2 regions of the Devosia sp. P1_H9 genome follow, and region 1 is predicted to be linked to the other one. Evidence: predicted binding sites of a transcription regulator. Region 1 holds the regulator's gene; the other holds the start of a gene.

Region 1 (9,403 bases):
GCAGGGGATCGGGGTTGTAGTCGGCCCAGTTCACCGGTCCGGGCTGCTGCTCCATGATCCACCAGCGGCCATGGCCCACGGCGCGGTAGAGATCATGGTGCAGTCCAGAATTGTCGGGGTCGCCCTGCCGGAAGTACGGAATCTTGCTTTCCTCGGGCTCCGGAACGCCCTCCAGATGTCCCAGCGGATAGGAGTCCCAGCTCGCGACGTCGAGCGTCTCGGCCAGTTCGTAGTGGTCGAACTCGGTCGAGCGCGACATGAAATTGTGGATCACCGGCAGGTCTGGACGCGCCGCCTTCATCAGGTCGTACTGCGTCTTGTTGAACGCGGCGACCTGCGCCGACGAATAGCGGCGAAAGTCGAGGCAGGCAGCCGGCGCGGCCTCGGTCACCGTGAGGTTCGGCGGATCGATCTGCTCGAAGTTGTTGTACTCCATCGACCAGAAGACATTGCCCCAGGCGACGTTCAGCGCCTCGATGGTCTTGTACTTGTCCTTCAGCCAGAGCCGGAAACCCATGGCTGCGGCGTGCGAGTAGGAGTGTACCGTGTCGTGGCAGCCGTACTCGTTATCGGTCTGCCAGCCGGCGAGTGCCTTGTGCTGGCCGACATGGTCGATCAGCAACCGGGTGATGCGGGCGCATTCGCGCCGATAGCCCAGGTGCGAGAAATCGTAGTGCCGGCGGGAGCCGAAGCCGCGCGGCCGGCCGTCGCGATCGACCGCCAGCATGTCGGGCATCTTGTCGATCAGCCAGCGGGGCGGAGTCGCCGTGGGCGTGCCGACGATGACCTTGAGCCCGTGCTTGTCGAGCACGTCCATTGCCGCAACCAGCCAGCCGAAATCCAGCTCGTTCGGTCGCGGCTCGAGGCGGGACCAGGCAAACTCGCCGATGCGGACATATTCGATGCCGACCTCCGCCATGCGGCGGGCGTCGTCATCCCATTGCTCGACGGACCAGTGTTCGGGGTAATAGCAGACGCCGATAGCGGGAAAAGACACGTTAGACTCAGAGTTTGAGGAAAGGTTCGGCGATGCCGGGGACGTCGAGCGCCACGGCGAAGACGCTGCCGGCATGCGGCTCGACTTCGAGTTGCTCGGGCGTCATATGCTCGCGCGCGGTGGTGATGTAGAGGGTCTTGAGGTCGCTGCCGCCAAAGGCGGGGCAGCTCACCTGGCTGACGCCGGGAACCTCGACCACCTTGTCCAGCTTGCCGTCAGGGGAGATGCGGATGACCTTGCCGCCACCCCAGCGGGCGTTCCAGAGGTAGCCTTCGGAATCGACCACCGAGCCGTCGGCGCCGCCCGGCCCTTCCATGGTGAAGAAGTCCTCCCATGGTCCCGTCGGCTGGCCGGTTGCCGGATCGAGGGCGCAGCGGACAATCATCTTGCCGGCGTCGGTGAAGTAGGCCGTGCGCCCGTCGGGGGAGAAGCAGATCGAGTTGGGGATGCGGATGTTCTCGATGACCTTGGTGGTCTGTCCGGCGCGGTACTGATAGACGCCACCGACCCCCGCCTCGGCCTTCCGGCCCATCGTGCCGATCCAGAAGCCCCCGGTGCGATCGACACGGCTGTCATTGGTCCGGTTGGTCGGAACGTCCTCCTCGATCTCGGCGATCACGGTGCTCGTGTCGGAGGCAAAATCGTAGCGGAGCAGGGCGCCCGACTGCACGATGCCGAGCGTGTCCTTGTCGATCACGGCACCGGCGCTGACCGTGTCCTTGAAGGTAATGCGGTCGACGATGTGGCCGTCGGTGCCGGCGCTCAGCATGGTCTGGTTGAGGATATCGAACCAGAACAGGCGTTCGAGCAAGGGGTTCCAGAACGGGCCTTCGCCCAGCTCGCAGCGGCTATCGACGAACAGTTCGGCCTTCGAGTTCATCGTGGTCTTCCCTGATCATAGGCGGCGACGGCGGTGGTGGCGCGCGATGCCACATCGGCGGCCGACATGCCGGGCTTGAAAATGTAGGTGCCGAGCCCGAAGCCGGCGCAGCCGGCCGCGAAGTACTCGGCGAAATTGTCGGGGTTGGCGCCTCCGACGGCGTAGAGCGGGATAGCCGGCGGCAGCACCGCCTTCATCGCCTTGATGCCCTTGGGGCCAAGCACTTCGGCGGGGAAAAACTTGAGGCCTGTGGCGCCGGAGCGGATAGCGGTGAACGCGTCGGTGGGCGAGAACACACCCGGGTACGAGGTCATGCCGCGCTCGATTGTGGCGCCGATAACTGCCGGGTTGGTGTCCGGCGACACAACGAACCGGCCGCCCGCATCGGCGACCGCGTCGACATCGGCGCGGTTCAGCACCGTGCCCGCACCGACCAGGGCGCGACCGTCGAAGGCCTTGGCGGCGTCTTCGATCGAGCGCAGCGCTTCGGGCGAATTGAGTGGGACCTCGATCATGGTGATGCCGGCGAGCACGAGGGCGTCGCAAACTTCGAGGGTTTCGGGAGGCGTGATGCCGCGAAGGATCGCGATGATGTGGCGGTGGTCCATGAACTTCTATGCCTGTCTTGCTGCCTTGAGTCCGGCGAGGGTGGCGTCGGTCGCATCGACGATGCGGGTCCGGGCGCCGAGCCGTTCAAAGCCCATCTGGTACAACCCGCAAAGGCCGACACTGCCCACCAGCGGAATCTCCGCCTCGCCGATCCAGTCGCGCTGGCCCCCGATCTCGGCGCCGATCAACAGGCCCGAGAGGAAACCGGCACACCATGCCGGGCTGCGGCCCGACAGCAGGGAGCCGGCGCGGACCTTGAACAGCGTCGCGGTCAAGCGCTGGGGGCGCTCGAGCCCCTGGTCGAGACCGGCAGCGAAGCCGACATCACGATCTTCGCCCTCGAGCTCACCACCGAGCGAATGGCGCAGCACCGAGTGGGTGCGCAGCAGCTCGAAGATCTCGCCGGTCATAGCGCTGGAGAAGCGCTCCAGCTTGGTGCCGGAAAGCAGCGCCCACTTGCTGTGGGTGCCCGGCATAACCGCGAGGCCGGAGAAGTTGGGGATCAGTGCCGAGAGCCCAAGCAATTGGGTTTCCTCGCCGCGCATCACGTCCTCCGCACCCAGATCGCGGAGGCAGACGCCAGGCAGGATGCGCGGGTTGTGCGGGCCGGGCATGTCGGGCGCAACGGCGCCGGCAGCGATGCGACCGAGTTCGGCGGGGGCGTCGAGATAGGGGGCCTCGATCCAGCCCTGCCGCGCGCCCGCCATGCCGCAGATCAGTACGTCCTCGACGTCATCGGCGACGCCGTTGAGCAGTGAGGTCAGCACATCGGGGTATTGCTCGCGACTGAGACGGCCCATGCCGTCCGGCGATGAGCGGGAGAAGGCGATCTCACCGGCGGAATCTATTCCCCATGCCCGCAGATTGGAGGTGCCCCAATCGACGGCGACCCATTCGACCTGTCCTGCCAAAACCCTCTCCCTTGCGCCGCCAGTTTGCCGCGCATCAAGCCATGCCGCTACATCGCAATCGGGAAGGTGGTCCACTCTCCTGGTATGATCGCGAAAGCCGCTCGCAGGCGGCGCCTCAGATCCGATGCGCCACTTGCTGCCAGCGGCGCGGAACGTAACGTCTTTGCCAGCCCAGCCCTAGTGCAATTGTTGTCCGCAGCGTCCGGATTCATAAGAAAAAGGGCCGGCTGAGGCAGCCGGCCCGAAGACCCGATTGGCGGCAGGTCAGGAGTTCAGTACTTGCGGAGCAGGCCAACCAGGCGGCCCTGCACCTTCACCCGGTCGGGCGGGAAGATGCGGGTTTCGTAGGCTGGGTTGGCGGCCTCGAGCGCTACCGAGTTGCCGCGACGGCGCAGCCGCTTCAGCGTCGCCTCCTCGTCATCTACGAGGGCGACGACGATCTCACCGGTCGAAGCGGCGTCCTGTTTCTTGATGAGCACGGTGTCGCCATCGAAAATCCCGGCATCGATCATCGAATCGCCGCGCACTTCCAGGGCATAATGTTCACCCGCACCGAGCATCTCGGGCGGCACCATGATGGAATGGCTGTGGGTCTGGATGGCCTCGATCGGAGTGCCGGCGGCGATCCGGCCCATCACCGGGACGGTGACCGCGCGGTAGGCGTCGGCGTTGGCCACCTGAGCCGCGGGGCGTGCCGGCGGGGTCGCGACCCGGCCAAGATTACCCTCGATGACGCTCGGCTCGAAGCGCGCCTTGCGGCCGCCGAGCGATGGATTCATCGAGTCCGGCAGTTTGATCACCTCGAGCGCCCGGGCCCGGTTGGGCAGGCGCCGGATGAAGCCGCGCTCCTCGAGCGCAGTGATCAGCCGGTGAATGCCCGACTTGCTGCGAAGATCGAGCGCATCCTTCATCTCGTCGAACGAGGGTGGGATGCCGGATTCTTTCATCCGCTCGTGGATGAACATCAGAAGTTCGTGTTGCTTGCGCGTCAGCATGGCGGCCCCGTGAGCAGAATCGGAACAAAGACTGAACGTGTTATACGTGTTCCAGTTATGTTCTGCAATCGGACGATGAATATTGCGTTACGATGGCGCTCCTGACGCGCCGAAAGAGAGGACGCGTGGCCGCGAAATCCTCTCGACGTCGAGGCCTTGCGTTTCGTTGACCTGCTGTCCACCAGGGCATACCGTCGAGAGATTGGCGTGTCGAACCCGCACACCCCAACCTTCTCAGCTGGAGCTGTGCTCGTTTCCACGGGCCAGTGAACTGGACTGTTTCTGAGGAGGAAAACATGTCTATGAAGTCAAGCCGTTATGCCATATCCGCAATGATCCTGGGGATCTTGCTCAGCCCCACCGTGGCGGCCGAAATGACCGATGCGGAATTGGTCGCCAACGCGCTGTCGGCAGCGCCGGTGGCGGTGGGCCAGAATGCCACGGTCGTGAACTTCGATGCTCAGATGCAGATGAAGACGCTCAAGGAGGGAACGAACGGCTTTACCTGCATGCCGGACAACCTGGCTTCGCCCACCAATGATCCAATATGCGTCGATGCCGGAGGCATGGCGTGGTTGACGGCATATAGCGAGAAGAAGGACCCACCCGAGGGCGTGGTCGGTTTCGGCTACATGCTGCAGGGCGAGTCGGCGCCCGACAACGTGGATCCGTTCGCGACCGCGCCGCCTGCAGGTCACGACTGGATGGTCGATGGGCCGCACGTCATGATCTTCAACGTCGCAGACGAGATGCTGGCCGGCTATCCCAAGGAAGAACATCCCGACCACACCCAGCCCTATGTGATGTGGCCAAACACTCCCTATGCCCACCTGATGATCCCCGTGCACTGACGACGGGATTGACTGGCGCGTGCCGGCGCATTGGTCGGCGCGCGCCACGGCCGGACTATTGCGGCTCGGCCGGTAGGGTAAGCTGCACGCTGAAGCCTTTGCCAGGCTGCGATGCAACCGTCAGTTCGCCACCGAGCAGACCCGCGATCTCTTCGACTATGGGCAGCCCAAGGCCGGCTCCGGGCTTGTCGCTGTTGCCGCGGCTGAAGCGCTTGCGCACTGCCGCCAGCTGCTCGGCGGCGACGCCCTTGCCGGTGTCGGCCACCTGCAGCACCACCACGCGGTCCCCTGTGGCGACGCCAACCGTCGCTTCAGAACCAGGTCCGGCGTAGGCGATGGCGTTCTCGATGAGGTTGCTCAGCAGTTCACCGAGCAGCATCGGGTCGCCGCGGACCAGCGCCGGTCCTTCGCCCTCGAGGCCAAGATCGATGTCGGCGGCATGGGCCCGGACGACATAGTCGCCTGTGCGCTCCCGGGCGAGCTCGAACAGATCGACAACCTGGAACTGCAGCCGATCGGACGCAGCCTCGTCGATCCTGGCGAGGAGCAGCAGTTGCGCGAGGACGCGCTCGGCGTGCACCACCGCGGCATCGGCGGTGCGGGCCGCCTCCCGTGCCGCGGCAGGGCTATCGGCGCGGAGCGCCAGCGCCAACTGAGTGCGGATGATGGTGAGCGGCGTGCGGAGCTGATGGCTGGCATTGCCGGTGAAATGGCGCAGGGCATCGAGAGCTGACGACAGCCGCGTCATGAACGAGTTGATCGTGTCGACCAGGCCCTGCACCTCGCGGGGAACCTCCTGTTCGATGGGGCTGAGGTCATCGAGGGCCCGCCGCGAGATGGCGTCGCGGAGGCGATAGAGTGGGGCGAGCGAGAAACCGACGGCCAGCCAGAGGATCACCGCGGCGGCGAGGATGAGCAGCGCAAGGCGAATGGCAGAGCGGAGGAGCAGGGTCTGGGTCAACTGCGTGCGGGCGATGGTGGTCTCGGCGACAGTGACCGTGAACGGGATGGCGCTGACGCCGGAGGATGCTGCGCGTCGCAGCACGGCCACGCGGATCGGCTCACCGCGGAAGCTGGCGTCCGAATAGGCGATGTCGGCCGTCGCTGCATCAGAGGTCGGCAGGGTCTGATAGCCCGTGATGAAGCCCTCCGGACCGTCGACGCGGTAGAAGACCCGGTCCTGCGCCGCCGAAGTCAGCATCTCCAGGGCGACATAGGGCACGTCGACCTCGAGCGCGCCATCCTCGGTGACGATCACCCGCTCGGCGATGGCGAGGACAGAGCCGGCGAGGACGCGGTCCGAGAGCGAGGTTGCGGTGTCCTTGGCCTCGCGCCAGGTATCGACCACCGCGAGCGCGGCGACAGCCAGCAACGCGATCATCAGCCACAGCAGCAGGCGCCGGCGCAGCGAGTAGGGGCGCACCATCAGTCGGCGATCCGATCGAGGTAATAGCCGAGGCCGCGGGCGACCCGCACGGTGAGCGCATAGGGAGCGAGGCGGCGGCGCAGGCGCGAGATGTACTGTTCCACGGCGTTCTCGCTGAGGTCATCGTCGAAGGCGGCCAGCGATTCAATGATCGATTGCTTGGCGACCACCTTGCCGGCCCTGCGCAGCAGGGTCTCAAGCACGCTGAGTTCGCGGGCCGGCATGTCGAGGGTCTGCCCAAACGCCGAGAGGGTGCGCGACAAGGTGTCGAGTTCGATGTTGCCGAAGGCGATGCTCGAGTTGTGCAGCCCGGCCTGCCGGCGCAGCAGCACGCGGATGCGCGCTTCCAGTTCCGACACTTCGAACGGCTTGGTCATGTAATCGTCGGCACCGAGGTCGAGGCCGCGCACCCGCTCGTCGAGGGCGCCGCGAGCGGTGAGGATCAGTACGGAGGAGGCGTTGCGACGGGCCCGCATGCGGCGCAGGACGTCGAGCCCGTCCATTTCGGGCAGGCTGAGGTCGAGCACGACGAGATCGAATGTTTCCGTCGACAGCACGGCATCGGCGGAGATGCCGTCATGAACGACATCCACCGCGTAGCCGGCGACCCGCAGGACGACGGCAAGGCCGTCGGCCAGGGTCCGGTTGTCTTCGACCACCAAGATGCGCATCATTGGCTCCCCGACCGCACGGTAGTTTGACGGCGCGGCGTTGCCCATAGCCCTTGTGGAGCGGGCAGGGGGCGGGCATGGTCCGGAAATGCTCCGACTTCTCGCCATTCTCGTCCTCGTCGCAACGCCCGCCTTGGCCCAGGAGGCGAAGGTCTATCCGGCGCTCGACGATGCGGTCGGCAACCGGACTGTCACGGTCTACTCGTCGCTCGACGAGCCGCTGGCTCGGCCGATGATCGCGGCGTTCCAGGCCGCCAATCGCGACATCGCAGTGGCCTATGAGGACCTGCAGACCGTCGACATCTACGATCGCGTGGTGGCCGAGACCGATGCCGGTGCCCCCACTGCAGATTTCGCGTTCTCTTCGTCGATGGACCTGCAGGTCAAGCTCGCGAACGACGGTTATGCGCAGGAGAGCAGCCTACCGCTGTCAGCCAGTTGGCCGCGCTGGGCCAACTGGCGCAACACGGCCTACGCGCTGACCTATGAGCCGGCTGTGTTCATCTACCACAAGCCGAGCTTTGCCGGATCGAAGCCACCCTCGACGCGGGCGGAGCTGATCCAGTACCTCAAGGCCAATGCGGACACGATCCACGGCCGGATCGGCACTTACGACATCGAGCGATCCGGCGTCGGCTTCATGTTCTTTTCGCGCGACCAGGAGCAGTATTCCGACCTCTGGACGCTTGTCGGGGCCATGGGCGCGGCCGGCGTAAAACTCTACTCGACCACCTCGGCGATCGTTGATCGCGTGGCCGATGGCCGGTTCGTCTTCGGCTACAACATTCTTGGCTCCTACGCCGCCGAGACCGCGGCCCGGAACCCCGATCTCGGCATCATCCTCCCCGCCGACTACACCATCGTCACCTCCCGCATCGGGCTGGTGCCGAAGGCCGCGGCCAACCCCGATCTCGGCCGCCGCTACCTGGCGTTCTTCATGTCGGCCGAGGGGCAGACGATCATGGCGCAGCAGCTGCAGATCGCCGCGCTCAACCCCAACGTCACCGGCGACAACACCGCCAATGCCATGCAGCAGGCGCTCGGCAACCAGTTGCGGCCCGTGCCGGTGAGCCCCGGGCTGATGGTCTATCTCGACCAGGTGAAACGCGCCCGGCTGATCCGGCGCTGGAACGACGCGCTCAGCATCCAATAGGCAGCGACAGGTTCGCGACAGCTTCGTGTGGTCTGGTCCACGCTAGCCGAGGCGTAAGAGCGTCCGGCTGAGGAGTCTGGGAGGACCCCGCAGTTTTGATCAGCGTTGCCGCAACCGCGCGGCAGCCCGCGGTGTTTCATCGCGGGGCATTCCCCCCAGGTTGAGATAACGCCGGTCGGCAACGCTTCGACCGCAATGGAGGACAACAAATGAAGCATCTCGTAGCGACTGCCCTGCTGGCCGGCGCCCTGGCGCTGCCCACAGCGGCGTTTGCCGCCGACTACTCGATCATGGCGCCTGCCGCGCCTGGCGGCGGCTGGGACCAGACCGCCCGCTCGATGCAGGAGGCGATGACTGCCGAGGGTATCTCTGGCAACGTGCAGGTTACCAATGTGCCCGGCGCCGGCGGCACCATCGGGCTGGCGCAGTTCGTGCAGGAAGCCAATGGCAATCCGAGCAAACTGATCGTCGGCGGTTACGTGATGGTCGGCGCCATCCTCACCAACAAGGCGCCGGTGACGCTCGATGCGGTGACGCCCATCGCGCGGCTGACCGGCGAGTACGAAGTGATCGTGGTGCCGGCAGCGTCCGATATCCAGACGCTGGCCGATCTTGTCGCCAAGCTGAAAGCCGATCCGGGTGCGGTGTCGTGGGCCGGTGGTTCGGCCGGTGGCACCGACCACATCACGGCGGGCTTGTTCGCCAAGACCGTCGGCGTCGATCCGAAGCTGGTGAACTACGTCGCCTTCTCGGGCGGTGGTGAAGCGCTCGCGGCCGTTCTGGGCAACCAGGTGACGGTCGGTATCTCGGGTTATGGCGAGTTCCAGTCGCAAGTCGAGGCCGGCGCACTGCGCGTCATCGGTGTATCGGCGCCTGAGAAGGTGGCGATCATCAACGGCCCGACCTTCAA
Region 2 (9,403 bases), on a different contig from region 1:
GTCATCAGCGGCGCCGCCACCATGAACACGATCAGCAGCACCAGCATCACGTCGACCATCGGCGTGACGTTGATATCGCTCATCGGCTTGGAGCCGCCGCCGCGGCGGCGGCCACGCCGGCGGCCGCTCCCGCCACCGCCCGATACTGCCATTGCCATCAGCGGGCACCCCGCGCTTCGAGCTGCCTCGAGAGGATGGTCGAGAATTCGTCGGCGAAGCCCTCGAGCCGCCCAATCAGCTTGTTGGCGTCGCCCGACAGCTTGTTGTAGGCGATGACCGCCGGGATAGCGGCGAGCAGGCCCAGCGCCGTCGCAAACAGCGCCTCGGCGATCGGCCCGGCGACTACGGACAGATTGGTGCTCGACGCGGCCGAGATGGCCGTAAATGCGTTCATGATCCCCCATACCGTGCCAAAGAGGCCAATGAAGGGCGACGCCGAACCGACGGTGGCGAGGAAGCCGAGGCGCTTCTCGAGATTCTCGCTCTCGCGGCTGATGGCGACGTCGAGCACCTTGTCGAGGCGCCCCTGCACGCCGACGAACGAGGAAGCGTTCTGCTCGTGGCTGCGCTTCCACTCCTTCATCGCGGCGACGAAGATGGCGCCGAGCCCCATCGCCGGCTTCTCGCTCATCTGCTGGTAGAGTTCCTCGAGCGACTGGCCCGACCAGAACACCCGCTCGAAACGGTTCATCTCGCGCTTGGCGCGGCCATAGAGCATCGACTTGTCGACGATGATCGCCCAGCACCAGACCGAGGCCGCGAGCAGCCCGATCATCACCGTCTTGACGACAAGGTCGGCCTGCCAGAACAGCGCCCAGATCGAAAGGTCGGCATGCGGAGCGACCGTGCCGACGGCGTCCATGGCTTCCATGTAAGGGTCCTTCTCAGTCCGGCCCCGACGACCGAAACCTGATCGTCGGGTCGATGCGGTTCAAATTTGTCAAATTTAAGAGAAAAGCCCGGAATCCCGGACCTTTGGCAGCACTGGTGGTGCACTGCCTTACTTATGGTCAAGCAAGTGTTAACAAAGCGATTCCTCGCGTTCGCGTGAGCGCGACCGATCAGCGCAGCGCAACTGATCGCAAGCTATCGCGTTGTGGACGTGGCCTGCCGCCAGGTGGGAGCCTGCGGTTGTCCACAACACGTCAACGACGAGGGAGATCCCAATGTATCTCTATCTGACTCGCACCTTGCTGGCCGCCACCGCCGTATTGGCTTTTTCGGCAATGCCGGCCTTTGCAGAAGTGGTGAAGTTCACCGCCGACCTGACGGCCGCCTCGGAGGTGCCGCCCACGGATTCTACCGCCACCGGCAAGGTGGAAGCGACACTCGACACCGACAGCAAGGTCTTCACCTGGACTGTCACCTATGAAGGCTTGAGCGGCGACGCGACCGGCGCCCATTTCCACGGCCCGGCTGCCGAGGGCGCCAATGCCGATCCGGTTGTACCGCTTGCCGATCCGCTCGCGAGCCCGATCAACGGCAACGCCACGCTGACCGATGACCAGATCACCCAGTTGCAGGGTGGCCAGTGGTACTTCAACCTCCATACGGCCAAGTTCCCTGACGGCGAGATCCGCGGACAGGTTAAGCCCGCCGCGATGTAGGACGCCGATCGCAGGCAAAACCTTGGGTCGCCGGCAAACCGGCGGCCCTTTTTCTATGCCTTGAGCGCTTCGACCAGATGGCGAGGCATCCGCGCCACGCCGCCGCTGGTCTTGATCGCCACCACCTGCACATCGGCCCGGGTAATCTCGACACCGTCGCGGCTGATCGACTGGACGAGATGGAGCCGCGCCGGGCTGTGCGAAGCGACCTCGGTGGTCACCTCCAGCAGGTCGTCGATATGCGCCGCCGCCTTGAAGTCGATGGTCATCGTGCGCACCGCAAAGGCGATGCCATCCTTCACCAGCTCCGAGTGATGCACGCCGCGCTCGCGCAGGAACTCGGTCCGCGCCCGCTCGAAGAAGTGCAGGTACGCCGCGTGGTAGACGTTGCCGGAGAAATCGGTGTCTTCGTAGTAGACACGGACTGCGATGTGGTTGGCGCCGCTCATGCCGCCGACCGATCGAGGAGGTGGATCGTGGTCGAGGGTATGTCACCAAGCCGCCCGCGGAGCGGCTCGGGATAGAACACGCTTGTCGCGAGCGCTTCCGCCGTCGTCGGCACCCAACGATATTCCATCTCGACCGGGCCCTCGTAACAGCGATGGCAGATATCGGTGTCGTGATAGGGGAAATCGTCGGACACTTCGATCCGGTAGTAGAGCCCGACCTCGTGGAAGACCTGCGATTTCTCGGGATAGAAAGACTCGATCACGAAGGCGAGCTGGCCGACCTCGACGGGATGGCCGAATTCCTCCTGCATCTCGCGCACCAGGGTTTCGACACTCGCCTCTGCCTGCTCGATCCGGCCACCAGGCAGGAACGTGCCGTACCCGCCCTTGATGTTCTGGATCAGCACGCGCCCGTTGCGGATGGCGATGCCGGCAGCCCGCATCTGGAAGCGGGCGGCGCCGTCATCGAAGCAGACCATGCTGTCATGGCGCAGGACAGGGCGGTGCTCGACCATCAGTTCTCTCCCTCCGGTTCCTCGAACAGGCTGCCCTGCATCCCGACGAAGCCCTGCGGCACGCCGATGCCCATATGCTGGAAGGCGAGCGCCGTCAGCATGCGGCCGCGCGGCGTGCGCTGGATGAAGCCCTGCTGGATCAGGTAGGGCTCGACGATCTCCTCCAGCGCATCGCGCGGCTCGCTGAGGGCCGCCGCGATGGTTTCGATACCCACCGGCCCGCCGCCGTAGAAATCGGCGATCACCTTGAGGTAGCGCCGGTCAAGCTGATCGAGGCCGCGCGCATCGACATCGAGCCGCAGCAGCGCCTTGTCGGCCACCGAGCGGGTGATCTCCTTGGCGCCGTCGACCAGCGCGAAATCGGTGACGCGGCGCAGCAGCCGGCCGGCGATGCGGGGCGTACCGCGGGAACGGCGGGCAACTTCCATCGCCCCATCCGGCGCCATTCCGATGCCGAGCAGCCGCGCGCCGCGCTCGACGATCTTCACCAGCTCTTCCGGGGTGTAGAAATTGAGCCGGATCGGGATGCCGAAGCGGTCGCGCAGCGGCGTTGTCAGCAGTCCGGCGCGGGTGGTGGCGCCGACGAGAGTGAACTTCGCCAGATCGATCCGCACCGAACGCGCCGCGGGCCCTTCGCCGATGATCAGGTCGAGCTGGTAGTCTTCCATCGCCGGATAGAGGATTTCCTCGATCGCCGGGTTGAGCCGGTGGATCTCGTCGATGAACAGCACGTCGCGCTCTTCGAGGTTGGTCAAGAGCGCCGCGAGGTCGCCGGCCTTGGCGATCACCGGACCCGAGGTTGCCCGGAACCCGACGCCGAGCTCCCGCGCAACGATCTGCGCCAGCGTGGTCTTGCCCAAACCCGGCGGGCCGACGAACAGCACATGGTCCAGCGCCGCGCCTCGGTGTTTCGCCGCCTGGATGAACACCTCGAGATTGGCCCGCGCCTCGGCCTGCCCGATGAACTCGGAAAAGCCCGATGGCCGCAGCGAGACATCCAGCGAGTCGTCCCGGCCGGTATGGGCGGAGGTCAGGTCGGTCACGAACTCAATTCCCTGAGCCCCAGCCGGATCAGCTTGTCGGTCGCTATCCCATCGCCGTCGCGGCCGACCACCCGCGCCACGGCGGCGGAGGCCTGCGCGCTGGAGTAGCCGAGGTTTGTCAGCGCCGAAACCGCGTCGGTGACGTTGGTCGCCGCCGCACCCTCGCCCAACGCGGCCTGCAGGCCGAGCACGCCCGCATCGATCACGCCGGCGACCGGGGCCTTGCCCTTGAGCTCGGTGACGATGCGGACGGCGAGCTTAGGACCGACGCCGTTGGCGCGGCCGATCATCGCCTTGTCCTGCAGCGCGATGGCGCTGGCGAGCTCGGATGGGGTGAGTACTGATAGGATGGCGAGTGCCACCCGGCTGCCGACCCCCTGCACCGTCATCAGCGTGCCGAACCAGGCTTTCTCGGCTTCGGTGAAGAAGCCGTAGAGCCTGATCATGTCCTCGCGGACGATCATCTCGGTATGGATCACCGCAGCGTGGCCAACCTGCGGTAGCGCCGCCAGCGTCTTGGCCGAGCAGAACGTCTCGTACACGACACCGTTGACGTCGAGATGCACGTGGTCGTCGCCGAACCCGTCGACGAGGCCCTTGAGCTTGCCGATCATGCAGGAACACTCAGCTTGCGGATGGCGCGGTGGTGCGCGTGGCAGATGGCGATGGCCAGCGCATCGGCCGCATCCGCGCCCTTGAAGGTCGCCGTCGGCAACAGGATCTTGATCATCATCTGTACCTGGGCTTTCTCGGCGTGACCGGTGCCGACGACCGATTTCTTGATCAGGTTGGCGGCATACTCGCCCACCGGCAGCCCGCGCAACGCCGGGGTCATCAGCACCACGCCACGCGCCTGGCCCAGTTGCAGCGCCGATCGCGCGCCAGCGGAGACGAACGTCTCTTCGACCGCCGCTTCCTCGGGCGCATGCTCGTCGAGCACGGCCATGATGCCGCGATGCAGGTCCACCAGCCGATCGGCCAGCGAGCCCTCCACCGGGGGCGTGATTGTGCCGCAGGCGACAAAGCCCAGACGGTTGCCGGAGCTTTCGATGATGCCCCAGCCGCAGCGCCTCAGCCCCGGATCAATCCCGATGATTCGCACCGTTTCAGCCATTCCGAAGCTTTAGGTCAGGAGCTGAATCCTACCAAGCGCTTTGTGAACGAAACGGAAACAGCTGGGGAAATAGCCGCGCATCCAACCAACCATATTAATTTGCATTCAAGCATTGCGGCTTAAGCCCATACGCATTCACTCCGGGGGCGCGGGAATGAGCGGCTTGGTATTGCCACAATCGGCATGGGGCACCGTCTGGCAGCGGACCATCCTTATCCTCTCCGTTTCCACGGTCGCGTCCTGGGTGATCTCCAACCTTGTCATGATGTCCCTCAACCAGGGCATGAATGATGTCGGCATCGTCCTCGCCCTCGGCATGCCGACCGCATTGGGTGGCCCGATCCTGCTGTTCCTGCAGATCAGGTCGGCACAGCTGCGCGAGGCCAACCGCAGGCTGGAGACGCTCGCCTCAACCGATTGGCTGACCGACTGCCTCAACCGCCGCGCCTTCACCTCGCGCGTCGGCGTGAGCCTGAGCGGGATGAGCAGCAGCGGCGCCCTGCTGATCATCGACGCCGACCACTTCAAGACGGTCAATGACCGTTTCGGCCACGAGCGCGGCGACGAGGTGCTGCAGCTGATCGCCGGCGCCATCCGCGACAGCGTGCGCGACGGCGACCTGGTCGGACGCATTGGTGGCGAGGAGTTCGGCGTTTTCCTGGAAGATGCCGGACCCGAAGTAGCCGACCTTGTCGCGGAACGCATCCGCGCCGCGGTCAACGCCCTGTTCATCACCTCGGATGGCATCGCGCAGCGCCTCTCAGTCAGCATCGGCGGCGCCGTATGCGCAGGCGATGCCGGCTTCTCAGACTTGTTCCGTATCGCCGACCGCCGCCTCTACGAGGCCAAGCACACCGGGCGCAATCGCGTCGAACTGGGCGGCAAACAGGTCGATCTAGACCTCGTCGCGCTGAACGCCGCGGTGCGCTGAAGCACTTAAATTCCGGCGATAGATAAAATCCGATCCAGCGGCTTGAGGCGATCTCAACTCGCCCGGCCTAACGTCCGCGGCTTCTGCGCAGAAGTGCTGAAGGAATGCGAGCTTTGGATTTTTCGCCCAGCGGCTGGGGCCGCGTCTTCCTCTGGACAGCGCTGGGCACGATCGGTTGCATTGCAGTCGCGCTGTTCGTCGACTCCTTCAATTTCCACAATCTCAGCCCCGAGTCGCTCCGCTGGTCGATCGCCCTCGACGTGTTCGTGCCGATGGGCCTCGCCATCCCCATGCTGTTCTTCCTGCTGAGCAAATTGCGTGAGCTCGCCATCGCCCACGAATTGCTGCGCCACCATGCGGCGACCGACAATCTAACCGAGCTGCTGAACCGTGGTGCCTTCACCCGTGAAGTGGAGGAAGCGCTGGCCGATGGCCGCTTCGCCGACGACGGCATGCGCGGCACCCTGCTCGTTATCGATGCCGACAACTTCAAGGCGATCAACGATACCTACGGCCACGACCACGGCGACGCCGCGCTGCGGCTGATCGCCAAATCGGTGCGCAGTGTGCTGCGCGCTGCCGATCTCGTCGGACGCATCGGTGGCGAGGAGTTTGCCGTCTACCTGCCCGGCACCACGCTGCTGATCGCCGAGGCCGTTGCCGAGCGGCTTCGCCTCGCGGTCTGCGAAGCCAGGTTCGCCCCCGACGGCAAGCCCTACCAGTTGACGGTGAGCGTGGGCGGCGCGGTCTACGACCGCTCCCTGCCCTTCACCGAGTTGTTCCGATTAGCCGACCAACAGCTCTATGCGGCAAAGCAGAACGGACGCAACTGCACCGCAGTCGCGTCCATCTCGCATTACGAGACGCTGCCCGCTGCAGCGGCCTAGTCGTCCGCAGCCGTCGTTGCGACTTCAACGAGGAAGCCGCCGGGGGCCTGGCAGTAGAACGTCGTCGTCCGGCTGCCGCCACGATTGAACTGCTGCACGTCGCCCGGACCGTAGCCGGCATCGACAAGTTCGGCATGCTTCAGCCGCACCTCGGCGACGCTGCCGACGAAAAAGCCGACATGGAAGTTCTTGTGGTAGGTGGCTTCGGTCTTGCCTGATGCCATGAAGTTGAGGACGAAGCCGCCCTCACCCTCCATGACGATGAAGTTGTCGTGCGCTTCGCCGACGACGGTGAAATCGAAGTGGCGCTGGAAGAACTCTGCTGCGGCCGTGACGTCGGCAACAGCAAGATTAGCGTGATTGAATTGCATGATGATGTCCTGATGGTTGCGAGAGGAAACGGTCGAACGACCGGTCTCGTGGCGCACGCGGCTCAGGGCATGAAGCTGGCGGTGAAATGTCATCGACCCATATCCCAACAAGCAGCGGGCACCCGGGGATCGGGCGCTCGTCGGCTTGCCGTGGGTCCTTCGCCTTTTGGGCGGGACAATCTCCCTCGCGGGAGGGCCGGACTCACCTTAACCGGCCTACGTTTTTTCGGCGTAACGAGCCTGAACTATTGCCCAGGCCCGGATTTGTCAAACGCTCACGCGTCAATCTTAGGCGGCGTCGATCTTGGCCATGTCTTCGTCGCTGATGTCGAAGTTGGCGTAGACGTTCTGCACATCGTCGTCCTCTTCGAGGATGCCGATCAGCTTGAGCAGCGTCGCACCCTTTTCCGCGTCCACCGGCACTTCGTTCTGCGGCTTGAAAATGAACTTGGCCGATTCTGCCTCGCCCAACACCTTCTCGAGTGCTGCCGCGACCTCGTTCAGTGCCTCGAACGAGGTGTAGATCCAGTGGCCTTCTTCATCGCTTTCGACGTCGTCGGCGCCGGCCTCGATGGCCGCTTCCATCACCTTGTCTTCCGAGCCGGCGGTGGCTGGGTAGAAGATTTCGCCGACGCGATCGAACATGAAGCCGACCGAGTTGGTTTCCCCCAGTGCGCCGCCATTCTTGGAGAAGGTCGAGCGCACGTTCGAGGCGGTGCGGTTGCGATTGTCGGTCAGCGCCTCTACGATGACGGCAACGCCGCCGGGGCCGTAGCCTTCGTAGCGGATCTCTTCGTAGTTCTCGGTGTCGGCGCCGCTCGCCTTCTTGATAGCGCGCTCGATGTTGTCGCGCGGCATCGACAGCGCGCGAGCGTTGCTGACTGCGAGGCGCAGGCGCGAATTGAACGCCGGGTCCGGCACGCCGAGCTTGGCAGCCACGGTGATTTCACGAGCGAGTTTCGAAAACACCTTCGAGCGAGCCGCGTCGGACTTGCCCTTGCGGTGCATGATGTTCTTGGCGTGCGAATGGCCGGCCATGCGGTCACCCCTGTTGGCATGTGTGTCGGTGGTGGGCGGTTATAGGGGCGGCCGCGGCGAAAATAAAGTGTGCGCGCGATGTCGGAACGCACCCGCCTAGAATGGGCGCTCCATGCCAAGACATCCCGCCATTCCAACGGAAATCAAAATGTGAACCCGCGATAAATGCGGATATCACCGCCCGTTCAGTCACGAACCTGCAAGGTCCGTTCATCCAATGCGGCAATGGCGCCGCCAAGAAGAGAGCTTGAGATGGACGCCCTTAAGAGATTTTCGCTCGCCGCACTGGCGGCAATACTGGTGGCCGGCGCCGCGCCTGCCTTCGCGCAGACACGCACCGACCCGGAACCGGATCGCCCGAGGGTCGAGGATGGCGATCACGGTGACTCCGAGACTGCCCGCGCCCAGGAGGGACGCCTGCCCAAGTCCACGGAGGGTATCAGGTGCCTCGTCAAGGAAGGGCATGGCGGCCTAGCGGTCAGCGTCGTCAACGGGACGGGAAAGGTGATCCCGGCTGGCACGATAGTCATGTTCTACATGCAGCCTGGCAATATCCAGAAGCTGTTCAAGCTTGAGGCGGACTGGGCGCCCGGAAAGCCGATCGAAGTACCGCTCAAGGGTGTTCAAGTATCTGCCGATTCCACCTGCGCTGTGAAGGTGGCCCCGCCTGCCAACGAACCGACCGAAACGCCGGACGACTTGCCGGAGACGCCGAGCAATCCCCTGGAGACGCCCGATGATCCGCCAGAGCCGTCTCAGGTGGGTGAAGTCGGTTGCAAGGTGATTACTGGTCCGCCCCCGTTCGAGGCCACGCTCGACTTCAAAAATATCGGCCAATACAATCTGCCAGCCGGAACCAAGGTGATGACCGTGATGCCGGACGGCAGTATCCACGAGTTCGTACTCTACACCGATTGGCTTCCCGGCGGGAATTGGGGTCTCGAATGGCCCGGTGGCTTCCCCGATGATTTCCAGTGCGAGTTCACGGTAATCTTCCCCGATAGTCCGCCGGTCTGGCCGGAGAACAAATATGAGACTGGCGACACCGGGCCGCTCCCGGGCTTCCCCGAGGGCGTGGTGATGTCTGCAAGTTGCGAGGTCGTCGCACATTCACAAGTGAGTCTGGTCAACAGCGGCAATGTTCCCTGGCCGGCCGGCACGTATTTCGAGGTTACGCTACCCGACGGGACGGTCTACACCTACACAGCGCCTCCGGTCGTGCCGGGGGGAGACATGGGAATACCAGACGAAGTCATCTATCCCAATGGAATGCCAGAGGATGGCCAGTTTCTACCCGACGACTGGACCTGCCAGATCAACATGGTACTGCCCTGATCAGAACGCCGGCTCGACCTGGGCCAGCGAACCACCCACCCGGACGGGCGACAGCTTAGCGACGAGACCGGTCCTTGGATCGGTCTCGATCGCTATTCCGCTCAGCGTCGCCT

What was found. The regulator LexA, encoded in region 1, represses DNA repair genes until DNA is damaged. The targets are predictions, from matches to a motif close to TGTTCNNNNTGTGTTCNG.
Region 2: ruvC (crossover junction endodeoxyribonuclease RuvC) is a predicted target of LexA. The motif match lies at 4,771-4,788, and genes of this name have one in related genera.

What each region holds. Positions count from the first base shown of each region.
Region 1 is NZ_JBFUCQ010000002.1:19,355-28,757, forward strand. Features, by position in the region: gene AC1DYL_RS03115 (beta-galactosidase) at 1-997, opposite strand, end outside; gene AC1DYL_RS03120 (SMP-30/gluconolactonase/LRE family protein) at 1,005-1,877, opposite strand; gene AC1DYL_RS03125 (2-dehydro-3-deoxy-6-phosphogalactonate aldolase) at 1,874-2,485, opposite strand; gene AC1DYL_RS03130 (2-dehydro-3-deoxygalactonokinase) at 2,492-3,397, opposite strand; gene lexA (transcriptional repressor LexA) at 3,670-4,392, opposite strand; gene AC1DYL_RS03140 (hypothetical protein) at 4,695-5,243, shown strand; gene AC1DYL_RS03145 (sensor histidine kinase) at 5,299-6,669, opposite strand; gene AC1DYL_RS03150 (response regulator) at 6,669-7,340, opposite strand; gene AC1DYL_RS03155 (ABC transporter substrate-binding protein) at 7,429-8,493, shown strand; gene AC1DYL_RS03160 (Bug family tripartite tricarboxylate transporter substrate binding protein) at 8,703-9,403, shown strand, end outside.
Region 2 is NZ_JBFUCQ010000005.1:83,456-92,858, forward strand. Features, by position in the region: gene tolR (protein TolR) at 1-158, opposite strand, end outside; gene tolQ (protein TolQ) at 158-862, opposite strand; gene AC1DYL_RS11110 (CHRD domain-containing protein) at 1,167-1,607, shown strand; gene AC1DYL_RS11115 (YbgC/FadM family acyl-CoA thioesterase) at 1,661-2,056, opposite strand; gene AC1DYL_RS11120 (NUDIX hydrolase) at 2,053-2,571, opposite strand; gene ruvB (Holliday junction branch migration DNA helicase RuvB) at 2,571-3,614, opposite strand; gene ruvA (Holliday junction branch migration protein RuvA) at 3,611-4,228, opposite strand; gene ruvC (crossover junction endodeoxyribonuclease RuvC) at 4,225-4,728, opposite strand; gene AC1DYL_RS11140 (GGDEF domain-containing protein) at 4,883-5,659, shown strand; gene AC1DYL_RS11145 (GGDEF domain-containing protein) at 5,773-6,546, shown strand; gene AC1DYL_RS11150 (VOC family protein) at 6,543-6,917, opposite strand; gene AC1DYL_RS11155 (YebC/PmpR family DNA-binding transcriptional regulator) at 7,206-7,955, opposite strand; gene AC1DYL_RS11160 (hypothetical protein) at 8,208-9,290, shown strand; gene AC1DYL_RS11165 (TIGR00282 family metallophosphoesterase) at 9,291-9,403, opposite strand, start outside.